One region of the Bradyrhizobium sp. USDA 4452 genome, then DNA from elsewhere that is predicted to be linked to it. Evidence: predicted binding sites of a transcription regulator. Region 1 holds the regulator's gene; each other region holds the start of a gene.
The links. The regulator PhoB, encoded in region 1, activates phosphate uptake and scavenging genes when phosphate is short. The targets are predictions, from matches to a motif close to TGTCATNNANCTGTCAT.
Positions count from the first base shown of each region.

Region 1 (4,305 bases):
GACAAGCTCACCTCGGTGATCCGCTTCATCAACGACATCCTGCTCAGTGCGCCGTCGATCATCATCGGCCTGTTCATCTATGGCGCGGTGGTGGTGCCGATGCGCGGCTTCTCGGCGATCGCGGGTGCGCTTGCGCTCGCAGTGATCGTGATCCCGGTCGTGGTGCGCACCACCGAGGACATGCTGCTGCTGGTGCCCAACCCGCTGCGCGAGGCGGCCTCCGCGCTCGGCCTGCCGCGTTCGCTGGTGATCAAGCGGATCGCTTATCGTGCTGCGCGCAGCGGGTTGATCACCGGCGTGCTGCTGGCGACCGCCCGCGTCGCGGGCGAGACCGCGCCGCTGCTGTTCACCGCGCTGTCGAACCAGTTCTTCAGCTGGGACTTGACCAAGACGATGGCCAACCTGCCGGTGACCATCAACAACTTCGTGCAGAGCCCCTACGCCTACTGGAAAGAGCTGGCGTGGAGCGGTGCGCTGCTCATCACCTTCACCGTGCTCGCGCTGAATATCGGCGCGCGTATCCTTGGTGCCGAAAGGGCCGCAAAATGACCGAGCTTTCCGTCTCCACGACCGCCGCGAGCCACGTTCCGCAGGTGCCGCTGCCGGAAGCGCCGCCGAAAGTCACGGTGCGCAACCTCAACTTCTATTACGGCGAGCACCACGCGCTGAAGAACATCAACCTGACGCTCGGCACCAACCGCGTCACGGCGTTCATCGGCCCGTCGGGCTGCGGCAAGTCGACCCTGCTGCGCATCTTCAACCGGATGTATGATCTCTATCCGGGCCAGCGCGCTGTCGGCCAGCTGATGCTGGACCAGACCAACATTCTTGATCCCAAGCTCGACCTCAATCTGCTGCGCGCGCGCGTCGGCATGGTGTTCCAGAAGCCGACGCCGTTCCCGATGACGATCTACGAGAACATCGCCTTCGGCATCCGCCTCTACGAGAAGATCTCGAAGTCCGAGATGGACGACCGGGTCGAGAAGGCGCTGCGCGGCGGTGCGCTGTGGAACGAGGTCAAGGACAAGCTGAACGCTTCCGGCCTGTCGCTTTCTGGCGGCCAGCAGCAGCGGCTGTGCATCGCGCGCACCGTGGCGGTGCGTCCCGAGGTGATCCTGTTCGACGAGCCGTGCTCTGCGCTCGATCCGATCTCGACCGCCAAGGTCGAGGAACTGATCCAGGAGCTCTCCGAGGACTACACGATCGCGATCGTCACCCACAACATGCAGCAGGCGGCGCGCGTCTCCGACAAGACCGCCTTCATGTATCTCGGCGAGCTGATCGAGTTCGACGACACCAACAAGATCTTCACCTCGCCGAGCGATCGACGCACCCAGGACTACATCACCGGCCGGTTCGGCTGAGGAGAATGACGATGGCTTCTGAACATACCGCCAAGGCATTCGACAGCGACCTGCAGGAATTGACCCGCCTGGTCGCCGAGATGGGCGGGCTCGTCGAGCGGATGATTACCGAGTCGGTCGACGCGCTGATCCGTCGCGACGTCGCGCTCGGCAAGCGCGTGGTCGCCGCGGACATCGAGATCGACAATCTGCAGCGTGTCATCGAAGAGCGCGCGGTGCTGACGATCGCCCGCCGCCAGCCGATGGCGATCGACCTGCGCGAGATCGTCAGCGCGATGCGCGTCGCCACCGATCTCGAGCGGATCGGCGACCTCGCCAAGAACATGGGCAAGCGCGTCGCGGCGCTGGAGAGCGATTTCCAGCCGCTGAAGCTGATCCGCGGCCTGGAGCACATGACCGACCTCGTGCTGTCGCAGGTCAAGTCGGTGCTCGACGCCTATGCCGCGCACGATCTGCCGGCGGCGATGAACGTCTGGAAGGGCGACGAGGAGGTCGACGCGATCTGCACCTCGCTGTTCCGCGAGCTCTTGACCTACATGATGGAGGATCCGCGCAACATCTCGTTCTGCATCCATCTGATGTTCTGCGCCAAGAACATCGAGCGGATCGGCGATCACGCCACCAATATCGCCGAGACCGTGTTCTACATGATCGAAGGCCAGCAGATCACCGACAAGCGTCCGAAGGGCGACATGACCAACTTTGCCACCACTGTGCCGGGTACCTAGGACATGATCCGCGGGCGCGGAGCCGGATTGTCTTCACGACAAGCCGTTTTCCGCAGGGGTTATGCTCAGGAAAGTAAGCGTTTCGGTTTGCGTCTGGGCAACGGATCATCACAGAGAGAGAACTTAAACCGATGAGCGCACGCATTCTGGTAGTCGAAGACGAGGAAGCGCTGACGACACTGTTGCGCTACAACCTCGATGCGGAAGGCTACGATGTCGAAACGGTGGGGCGCGGCGACGATGCCGACACCCGCCTGAAGGAGCGCGTTCCCGACCTCGTGGTGCTGGACTGGATGCTTCCGGGCCTGTCCGGCATCGAGCTGTGCCGTCGCCTGCGTGCGCGGCCCGAGACCAAGCAGCTTCCGATCATCATGCTGACCGCGCGCGGCGAGGAGAGTGAGCGCGTGCGCGGGCTTGCCACCGGCGCCGACGACTACATCGTCAAGCCGTTCTCGGTGCCGGAATTGCTGGCACGGGTGAAGGGCCTGCTGCGCCGTGCGAGTCCGGAGCGGCTTGCGACCGTGCTGACCTATGGCGACATCGAGCTCGATCGCGAGAAGCGCCGCGTGGCGCGCTCGGGCCGTCCGATCGATCTCGGGCCGACCGAGTATCGGCTGCTCGAATTCTTCCTCGAGCATCCCGGCCGCGTGTTCAGCCGCGAGCAGCTGCTCGACAGCGTCTGGGGCCGCGACATCTATATCGATGAACGTACCGTCGACGTGCATATCGGCCGTCTGCGCAAGCTGCTCAATCCCGGCCGCGAGCAGGATCCGATCCGCACCGTGCGCGGCGCCGGCTACGCGCTCGACGATCGCTTTGCAAAGGCCGAGCCGCAGCCGTAAGGCAGTGCAGCAATCGCAAGCACAATGTCGTTCCGGCTTTGGCCGGGACAACGCCGGTGAAGTAGCCGGGCTACGAGCCACAAAAAAATCCCCGCTTGCGCGGGGATTTGTTTTTGCAGTCCAGGCAGTTTCCCGAGTGCTTACTTGATCTGTGGCTTCGCCGAGGGCCGGCGGCGATCGGCGGCGGGCTGGTAGGCGACGCGCGAGTGATGCGCGCAATAGGGCAGGCCGGCGAGCGCCTTGCCGCCGCAGAAGAAGAATTCCGGGCTCGAGGGATCGCCGACCGGCCAGTGGCAGGTGGCCTCGTTGAGCTCGAGCAGCGACAGCCGCTGGCTCATCGGCACCACATTGTCGAAGGAGATCGGATCCGGCTCCATCTCGACCTCGAAAGCGTGCGCGAGCGCGGTGTTGCCGCGCGAGACCGGGCGCGCCACCCGCATCATGTGCTGGGCGGGGCGGGCCTTGCGCTGCCGCGGCGCGGCCGTGGAAGGGGCCTTGGCGCGGCCGGAGAGGCCGAGCCGATGCACTTTGCCGATCACGGCGTTTCGCGTCACATTGCCAAGTTCCGCCGCGATCTGGCTGGCCGAGAGGCCGGATTCCCAGAGCTTCTTCAGCTGCTCGACGCGATCGTCGGACCAGGTCAATACCGTCATCGCATTCTTCCTTTCGCATGGCGCCGGCCAATCAACGGAGCGGCGCTGCGAGCCAATCTGGACAAATATCCCTGCGGCCAGAATCCCTTAGCCCTCGCCGGGCACGGTGTTGCGCCCGAACGTTTACGCGAGAACGAAGGCTACTTAGAGGGTCCAGTACTGCCGCACGAGATGTCGTACCCGACAGGTCAAACGCTACAATATGGCGTGACTCTGGCGCAAGAGTCCGCGGCCGTGCGTCCACATGTTCCCACACAGTTAAGCATTGCCGTGCGGCTTTTCCACCGCACCGGAATGCTCCGGATTGCGCTGGGTTCGCATCGCAGGAACGCCGGCAGGGGCCGGCTGCTGGCGATTGACACTGACCGGCCGCAGCATAGAATGATGTGCACGTGCCGCCCGCAAAGGCGGCCGTTTTGTTTTCCGAAGCTGGCGGTTGCTGCGCTGGCGTCAAGCCGCGCAGCAATTGACGGTTTCAAACCGGCAGTGAACGCCATGACCAACGCCTCGTCGCATCTGCTCCCCGTCTTCGCCAGGGTCGATCTCGGCTTCGAGCGCGGTGAGGGCGCCTGGCTGATCGCAACCAACGGCGACCGCTATCTCGACTTCACCTCGGGTGTCGCGGTGAACGCGCTCGGACATGCGCATCCGCATCTGGTCAAGGCGCTGCAGGAGCAGGCGACCAGGCTCTGGCACATGTCGAACCTGTTCAAGAGCC
Region 1 covers NZ_JBSSGK010000001.1:3,421,810-3,426,114, reverse strand. Annotated here, with positions in the region: gene pstA (phosphate ABC transporter permease PstA) at 1-549, shown strand, start outside; gene pstB (phosphate ABC transporter ATP-binding protein PstB) at 546-1,364, shown strand; gene phoU (phosphate signaling complex protein PhoU) at 1,376-2,092, shown strand; gene phoB (phosphate regulon transcriptional regulator PhoB) at 2,224-2,934, shown strand; gene ACVISU_RS16480 (GcrA family cell cycle regulator) at 3,075-3,587, opposite strand; gene ACVISU_RS16475 (acetylornithine transaminase) at 4,083-4,305, shown strand, end outside.

Region 2 (4,305 bases), 4.7 Mb from region 1:
GTGAAATTCCGAATTGGTGCCCTGGCGCAGGATCGAGCCGGCGTAGAACACCTCGTCGCCGGGCTTGAACAGCGAGACGTCGGGCCCGACCGCGTCGACCACGCCGGCCGCGTCGAAGCCGAGGATCTTGTAGCCGCCGTCGGTCGGCGCCGCGCGCTTGCGCACCTTGTAGTCCACCGGGTTGGCCGAGATGGCCTTCACCGCGACTCTGACGTCGCGTCCCTTCGGTTCGGGCTTGGCGATCTCGAAATCGACGAGCGAATCCGCCGCCTCGATCGGCAGCGATTTTTGGTATCCGACGGCCTTCATGCCTGGTCTCCGTGGTGGGCGGTTGCCTGCGGTCTTACCTGTCGCGCTGGCGTCCATTTGGCAAGTACTGTAAAAACAGGGAACTAGTCCCTGTTTGTATACTATTGGGAAAATACCGGATGAAACGGAAGAATTTCGCGCGCCGGCCGGGCTGCGCGGTCGAGGCGGCACTCGACCTGATCGACGGCAAATGGAAGGGCGTGATCCTGTATCACCTGCAAGCCGGCACCCAGCGCTTCGGCGAGCTCAGGCGGCGGATGCCCGGCATCACTCAGCGCATGCTGACCAAGCAACTGCGGGCGCTGGAGGACGACGGCCTCGTGATCCGCAAGGTCTATGCCGAGGTGCCGCCGCGGGTCGAATACACGCTGTCCGAACTCGGCGAGAGCCTGCGTCCGGTGATCGATATTCTGAAAGCCTGGGGCGAGGGCCATCAGGAGCGGCTATCCTGCGCGCCGGCGCCGGACGTCGTGGCGAAGAAGAAGCGCGCGGCCTGATGGGCGTTCGCGCTTCACCTCTCCCGGAGGGAGAGGTCGGATCGCATCGCAAGATGCGATCCGGGTGAGGGATTACGCTCTACCGAGCAAGCGGCACCCCTCACCCGAATTGCTTAGCAATTCGACCTCTCCCCGTTGGGGAGAGGTACATCGCCTCAGAACGCGACCTGCGTGCGCAGCGCGACGGCGTCGAACTTCGAACCGGCATCCACGGGCGAGGTTGCCGAGGCCTGCTTAGCGACGTCGCCGTGCAGGTAGTTCAGCATGAAGCGGACGTTGTTGTTGACGTACCAGTTCAGCGCCGCGGTGTAGACGGTCTGCCGTCCGCCGGCGACGCCGACGGCCTGGCCGACCTGGTCGTTGAGGTTCATCTGGCTGACGCGGCCCGCAATCTCCCACGCGCCCCAGCCGCCGCCGGCGAGCGAGAACGGATCGTGCGGCTTGATACCGCCATAGGAGGCCGTGGCCGGATTGTAGGCGTGGTTCTCGCCGGTCAGCACGTAGCCGACCTGCGCGTATCCGCCGTCGAATTTCAGGCTCGACGCGCCGAACGGCGGCAGCCCGGTATTCGCGGTGCGGTCGACATTGAACCAGTAGTATTCGCCCTGCGCGATGAACGGACCGTAGGTCGCCGCCGCCTCGACGCCGTAGACCTGGGCGCCGGAGACGTTGGCGATCGCACCGGTCGAGATCAGCGTCGTCGGATCGATGCGCAGCTCGGGCCGGTCGCTCAGCGTGAGCGTCTGCGCCTGCGTCAGCTGGTTGCGCGGCGGCTGCACCAGCCATTCGGCATCGGCGCCGATATGCACCGAATAGTCCTTGCCGCTGATCGGATTGCCGGCGACGCGGACCACCGCGCCGTACTGCTCGGATGATCCGGCCGGGGTGACGCTGGAGGCCGAATGAATCTGGCCGGTGGTCGGTCCTGTAGCATAGCCGCCGAGCCAGAGCTGGTCGTTCCACCAGCGGGTGCCGATCGCGGAACGGAAGTCGCCGGCCGCGACGTTCTGCGCGATGATGCCGGCCGAGGCGCGCTCCATGAACAGGATGTCGTTGGAGCTGGTCGATTCGTCCATGGTCCAGAGCAGGTCCATGATGCCGCCTTCGATCGCCATCTTGCCGCCGAACGGCTTCAAGCCGGTGTAGCTCAGATACGCGTTCTCGACGCCCGAGGTGCCGCCGCCCGGAAGCGATCCCGGTGCCGTACCGCCGAAGCCGTCGGACGAGCCGCCGAAGTCATAGATCAGCGCGTAATTCCAGTCGCCGAAGAATTTGCCGACGATGCCGATGCGCGCGCGGCGGAGGTTCTCGCCGCTGTCGAGTTTCTGCGGCGAGGTGGCTGCGGTGTTCGGACGATAGTCGTAGCCGCCGACATCCCAGTGCACGCGGCTCGTGATCGCGACGCAGTTCTGTTCGTCCGCGGTGCAGATCGTCGGCCGGTTGTTCGGCATCGTCACCACGACGCCGGACGGCGCGATCGGTCCCTTGACCGGAATGGCTGCGTTGGCGCTTGCGACGCGGGCGGCCTTGGCGTCCGCCGCCTTCGCGTTCGCATTTGCGCTGGCCGCGGTCGCGGTATTGGCGTTGGTCTGCTTCTGCAGCTTGTCGAGCTTTTGCTCGAGCATCTTCAGCTGCTGCTTCAGCAGCGCGATCTCCGCGTCGCTGCCGCCGCCGGCCGATTGCGAATAGGCCGGCGAGGCGGCGAGTGCCCCCGCAAGCCCGACGGCGATTGCACCAACTCTTGTCGCACCCATTGTGCACCCCTGTTGTGTTTGAATTCCCCACTCACTCACTGAAACGTCCTAGGAGTTGATCGTGACTGACGCACGACAGCGCTTCGAGGCATCGCAGTTCCGCTTGTTGTCCGCAGGCAACAGGCGGAGCGGCGCAGTGAGATGACAGTCATCATAGGAGCTCGGCGACGCGGTTCAACGCGGCTGCGGCCGGTTTTGCACCGGTCCGGCGGGGGCCAGTTATCCGCCCCGGCGCCCTTCAATTGCCCGGCGAACACGCCTATATTCCGGCGTTTCCACGAGAGGTGAGAATGCTCCGACCCGTCCGCTGCGCTGCCATATCCGCTCTGTGCACATTGGCTTTCATAGGGAATCTGTCCCCGGCCGCGGCCCAGGACCGCCGCGTGCCGTCCTCGCAGGCCGAGTTGCAGCTGTCCTATGCGCCGATCGTGCAGCGGGTGCAGCCGGCGGTGGTCAATGTCTACGCCGCCAAGGTGGTGCAGAACCGCAATCCGTTCCTGGACGATCCGATCTTCCGCCGCTTCTTCGGCGTCCCGGGGCAGCAGCCCGAGCAGATGCAGCGCTCGCTCGGCTCCGGCGTGATGGTCGATGCGTCCGGCCTCGTGGTCACAAACAATCACGTGATCGAGGGCGCCGACCAGGTCAAGGTCTCGCTCGCCGACAAGCGCGAATACGAGGCCGAGATCGTGCTGAAGGACAGTCGCACCGACCTCGCGGTGCTGCGGCTGAAGGGGACCAACAGGGAGAAGTTCGCGACCCTCGACTTCGCCAATTCGGATCAGCTGCAGGTCGGTGACGTCGTGCTCGCGATCGGCAATCCGTTCGGCGTCGGTCAGACCGTGACGCACGGCATCATCTCGGCGCTGGCGCGCACCCAAGTCGGGATCACGGATTATCAATTCTTCATTCAGACCGACGCGGCGATCAATCCGGGCAATTCGGGCGGCGCGCTGGTCGACATGACCGGACGGCTCGCCGGGATCAACACCGCGATCTTCTCGCGCTCCGGCGGCTCGCAAGGCATCGGCTTCGCGATCCCCGCCAACATGGTGCGCGTGGTGGTGGCCTCCGCCAAGAGCGGCGGCAAGGCTGTGAAGCGGCCATGGCTCGGCGCGCGGCTGCAAGCGGTGACGCCGGAGATCGCCGAGACGCTGGGGCTGAAACTGCCGACCGGCGCGCTGGTCGCTAATGTCGCGCCGAACAGCCCGGCGGCGAAGGCCGGGCTCAAATTGTCCGACCTGATCGTCGGGATCGATGGCACGCCGATCGACGATCCCAACGCGTTCGACTACCGCTTCGCGACCCGACCGCTCGGCGGCAACGCCGAGATCGAGGTGCAGCGCGCCGGCAAGCCGGTGAAGCTCACGGTGCCGCTGGAGACCGCGCCCGACACCAACCGCGACGAGATCGTGCTGACCGCGCGTTCGCCGTTCCAGGGTGCCAAGGTCGCCAACATCTCGCCGGCGCTGGCCGATGAGCTGCATCTCGACGCCGGCGCGGAGGGCGTCGTCGTCACCGATCTCGCCGATGATGGCACCGCCGCCAATGTCGGCTTCCAGAAGGGTGACATCATTCTCGCCGTCAACAATGAGAAGATCGTGCGCACGAGCGACCTCGACAAGATATCGAAGGCGGGGTTGCGGGTCTGGCGCATCACGCTGGTGCGCGGCGGCCAGCAGATCAACGTGACACTCGGCGGATGAGTCCCAAGCGACCGCGCGAGGCCAGCAACCTGTTCGCAGCGG
Region 2 covers NZ_JBSSGK010000001.1:8,160,797-8,165,101, forward strand. Annotated here, with positions in the region: gene ACVISU_RS38510 (zinc-binding alcohol dehydrogenase family protein) at 1-309, opposite strand, end outside; gene ACVISU_RS38515 (winged helix-turn-helix transcriptional regulator) at 429-806, shown strand; gene ACVISU_RS38520 (OprO/OprP family phosphate-selective porin) at 962-2,560, opposite strand; gene ACVISU_RS38525 (DegQ family serine endoprotease) at 2,851-4,263, shown strand; gene ACVISU_RS38530 (replication-associated recombination protein A) at 4,260-4,305, shown strand, end outside.
Region 2: the regulator PhoB is predicted to act here: its motif matches at 2,622-2,638, upstream of ACVISU_RS38520 (OprO/OprP family phosphate-selective porin).

Region 3 (4,305 bases), 4.5 Mb from region 1:
GCTGGAAGGCGCCAACAAGTTCTACGGCAGCCGCAGCCTGATCTCGGAAGCCACCGCGAGCGCCTGCGCTGCGACCATCGAGCTGCGCGAGATCGACCGCCTCGTCGTCGTCGGCCAGACCCAGCCGGTCGCCGTGTTCGAGATCATCGGCAAGAAGGACGAGTTGACGCCGGCGCAGATCGAGTTGCAGCATCGCTACGCGGATGGTCTCGCCGCCTATCGCGACCGCCGCTGGGACGACGCCGAGCGAGCTTTCACCGCGGCGCTGGCTGCGGCGCCCGCCGACGGCCCGTCGATCGCGATGAAGACGCGCGTCGCAGCGTTCAGACAAAATCCGCCGGCCGCCGACTGGGATGGTGCCTGGCATCTGGAGCAGAAGTAGCGGCAGTTTCAGCACGCATTGGCGCTGGCCTGCCCTTCGCACTGCTCTCGCACGACCTCACAATCTAACACCGATGTTAGTTTCGGCTCCGTTGTTCGACGTCGCGACCCAACAGCGCGCACATGCAAGCATGACATCCGGAAGCGACAACGCCATTGCCGCTTCGGCAAACAATTTTTCAAATCGCGCGGAATGCTCTCCTCGATCGGGAGTTAGTGCTTCAGAGCAATGACTGTCCTTGTCTACTCGGGAGGTGTGCATGTTCAAGTCACCAACGCAGCTCGCAATGCTTGCGGCATGTCTGACAGCGCCTATCGTCCTGCTCCCACCGCACACCGCCATCGCCGCCGGCGGAGGTGGTGGCGGCGGCGGAGGAGCAGGCGGCGGAGACTTCTACGGATCGAGCTACGGCACGCCCACGCCGGCGTATCCTCAAGCGAAGGACAGAAAGACCACACACAGGGTCAAGAAACCGATCAAGCAATCCGGCTTCGACGACCCGGCATTCCGCGACGGCTATCGCGCGGCCTATGCGACGATCTACGAACGCAACGACTACGCTGCCGCGATCGATCAGCTGCACGCGCTCGGCCGCGACGACCATCCGAACGTCGCCAACCTGATCGGCTACTCCTATCGCAAGCTCGGCGACTACAAGCAGTCGCAGGTCTGGTACGAGCGCGCGCTGAAGGCCGATCCGAGCCACGTGCTGACGTGGAACTACTACGGCCTGTGGCAGATCGAACAGGGCAATCGCGACCAGGCGCAGTATCATCTGCAGCGGATAGCCGAGATCTGCGGCACCGACTGCGAGGCGTATCGCACGCTGGCGGCGGCGCTGGAGAAGCCGCCGGGTACGAACCTCGTCTATTGAACGCGCCGGCGTGAAGCGGGCATGAGCGAATGCGCGATCACCGGATCTGAAAGAGACGATGCTGCGCTGCGGCCTGGTGCCGGTCGCCGCCTGACCGCTCGGCGCGAGAGGCTTGCAGCGCCGGCGGCCCAGCTCAAAACCGCGTCGTGCCGAGCGGCAGGCCGAGCTTCGCGCGCCCGGTCAGCGTATAGCTGTTCGGCGTCATCGCGACATGCTTGATCGCCGCCTGGACGTCGCGGATCGAACGCTCGAGCGTGCCGGTCTCGAAGATCGCGGCCGTCCCGGCGGACGCTGCGATCATTTCGACGATTCGGGCGGCGGTTTCGCCGGCGTTGGCGCAGGCGATCCGGTGCAGCAGCCGTGCTTCCACCAGCCGCTCGCCTCCGATGTCGCTCGCCGCCATCAGCTCCGTCATGCCCTCGACCAGCAGCGCCCGCGCCGACCGCAACGCCGTTTCGGCACGGCCGACCGTCGCCTGCACCAACTCGCCGTCGCGCAGCTGGCCGACGCCTCCGAGACGGGGCTTCTTGCCCGCGAGCGCGATGAAGGCGTCGAGCGCGCCGCGCGCGATCCCGAGCGGCACCACCGAGACCGTCCAGGAGAACGCCGATACACCCGGCAGGCGGTATGGGATGCCCGGCTGGGTCGGCTTGAAGTCGACCAGCGGGTGGGTGTGGCTGTCAGGCACGAAGCAATCCTGCATCTCGAAGTCACAGCTTCCGGTGGCCCGGAGCCCTGACGCGAACCAGGTGTCGTGGAGATGGACGTCGGCGCGATCGACGTAGCAGCAGATTGGCGGGCCATCCTTGCCGTCGGGGCCTTTGACGCTCGCCAGCCCCATGAACTTGGTCGCGTGAGGTGCACCGCTGCCGAACGGCCAGCGACCGCTGACGCGGTAACCACCCTCGACCTCGACCGCCGTTCCGATCGCCCCGGTGGCGGCGGCGATGAACGCCAGCGGATCGGCGAACCAGCCCCGCGCCACCCCCTTCGGCAGGTAGCCGCCGGCCCTGCTCATGCCGCCGCCATTGCCGACCAGCCAGCCCACCGAGCCGTCGAGCGCCGAGGCTGCCTCGACGATCGTCATGAAGTCGAGCGGCGAGAATTCCGGCCCGCCCAGCGCCTTCGGCAGATACAGCCGAAACATTCCGGCCTCGGCCATGGCTCGGACCACGGCGTCGGGAAGCCGGCGCTCGCGGTCGAAATCCGCCCGGTGCTCGGCAATCAGCGGGGCAATCCGCGCGAGCGCGGCCAAATGATCGGCAACAATGGGGGTGGCAGGCTGGGGCATGACGCCTTTCCTTTCCGAAAGCTGGCGATATCGGGAGTTCAGCGCGAAGACGCGGATTTTGCCATGGCACTTGGCGTCGCAGCGGGATTGTCATCTCTTTGTCATGAATTGTGCAGACAGGTTCAGCGGACCAGTTTCGGGGACACGCATGGACTATTTCAAACGCTTCAACTTCTTGTTCGCCGCGCCGGTTTTCGAGGCCGACGACCTCGAAGGCATCCGGTTCAACCAGATCATCACGGAGATCGAGCGCTCCGGCTTCGAAGTGGTCCGCGCCCGCAAGCTGGAAGATGCCGAGATCGCGGTGCAGACCGATGCGGCGATCGGCTGCATGGTGGTCGACTGGGGCAAGAAGGGTCTTGAGGGCAAGACCGCGGCGTTGATCAACCTGATGCGCCGGCGCGGCCTCGATTTCCCGATCATCCTGTTGATCCGCCGCAAGCGCTTCGAGGACCTGCCGGTCGAGGTGCTGGATTTCATCGACGGCTACGTGTTCCTGTCCGAGGAAACCCCGCCCTTCATCGCCAAGAACCTGATCTCCAGGCTCAAGCAATATGCCGAGAACCTGAAGACGCCGTTCTTCGGCGCGCTGGTCGACTATGCCGAGGAAGGCAACCAGCTCTGGACCTGCCCCGGCCACAATGGCGGCGTGTTCTATAGCCGCAGCCCGATCGGGCGGGTGTTCGTCGAGCATCTCGGCGAGGCCGTGTTCCGCGACGACCTCGACAATTCCGTGCTCGACCTCGGCGACCTCCTCACCCATGAAGGACCGGCGCTGAAGGCGCAGAAGGAAGCGGCGCGGATTTTCGGCGCCGAGAAGACCTATTTCGTGCTCAACGGCACCTCGACCTCCAACAAGGTCGCGCTCGGCTCGCTGGTCACCGACGGCGACCTCGTGCTGTTCGACCGCAACAACCACAAGGCCGCCCATCACGGCGCGCTGCTGATCGGCGGCGGCATCCCGGTCTATGTGCCGACGGTGCGCAACGCCTGGGGCCTGATCGGCCCGATGCGCTGGGACCTGCTCGACGAGGGGAGCTTGCGCGACCAGATCCGCAAGCACCCGCTGCTCAAGGACGAGAACGCCTGGAAGAAGGAGCGTCCGTTCCGCGTCGCCGTGGTCGAGCAGTGCACCTATGACGGCACCATCCACTCCGCCGAGATGATCCTGAAGCGGATCGGCCATCTCTGCGACTACATCCTGTTCGACGAGGCCTGGGCCGGCTTCATGAAGTTCCACCCGATCTATTCCGGCCGCTTCGCGATGGGACTTTCGAATCTCGGCCCCGAGGCGCCCGGCATCATCGCCACCCAATCGACCCACAAGCAGCTCGCGAGCTTCTCGCAGGCTTCGCAGATCCATATCCGCGACCGCCACATCAAGGGCCAGAAGCGCCGGGTCGAGCACCGCCGCTTCAACGAAAGCTTCATGCAGCACGCCTCGACCTCGCCGTTCTATCCAATCTTCGCCTCGCTCGACGTCGGCGCGCAGATGATGAAGGGCCGCTCCGGCGAAGTGCTGTGGGACGACACGATCCGGCTCGGCATCGAGCTACGCAAGAAGATCCGCGCCGTGAAGCGCGAGTTCGAGGAGAAGGAGACGCGCGCGGAGCGGCGCTGGTTCTTCGAGCCGTTCGTGCCGGACCGCGTAATGATCCCCGACGTCGCCCGCGAGAACGGCGTGCACAATGTCGCTTGGGAGACCATATCGACCGATCAGCTCGCGACCAATCCGTCCTATTGGCAGCTCAGTCCCGG
Region 3 covers NZ_JBSSGK010000001.1:7,918,254-7,922,558, reverse strand. Annotated here, with positions in the region: gene ACVISU_RS37380 (adenylate/guanylate cyclase domain-containing protein) at 1-382, shown strand, start outside; gene ACVISU_RS37375 (tetratricopeptide repeat protein) at 642-1,256, shown strand; gene ACVISU_RS37370 (acyl-CoA dehydrogenase family protein) at 1,390-2,547, opposite strand; gene ACVISU_RS37365 (Orn/Lys/Arg family decarboxylase) at 2,696-4,305, shown strand, end outside.
Region 3: the regulator PhoB is predicted to act here: its motif matches at 2,636-2,652, upstream of ACVISU_RS37365 (Orn/Lys/Arg family decarboxylase).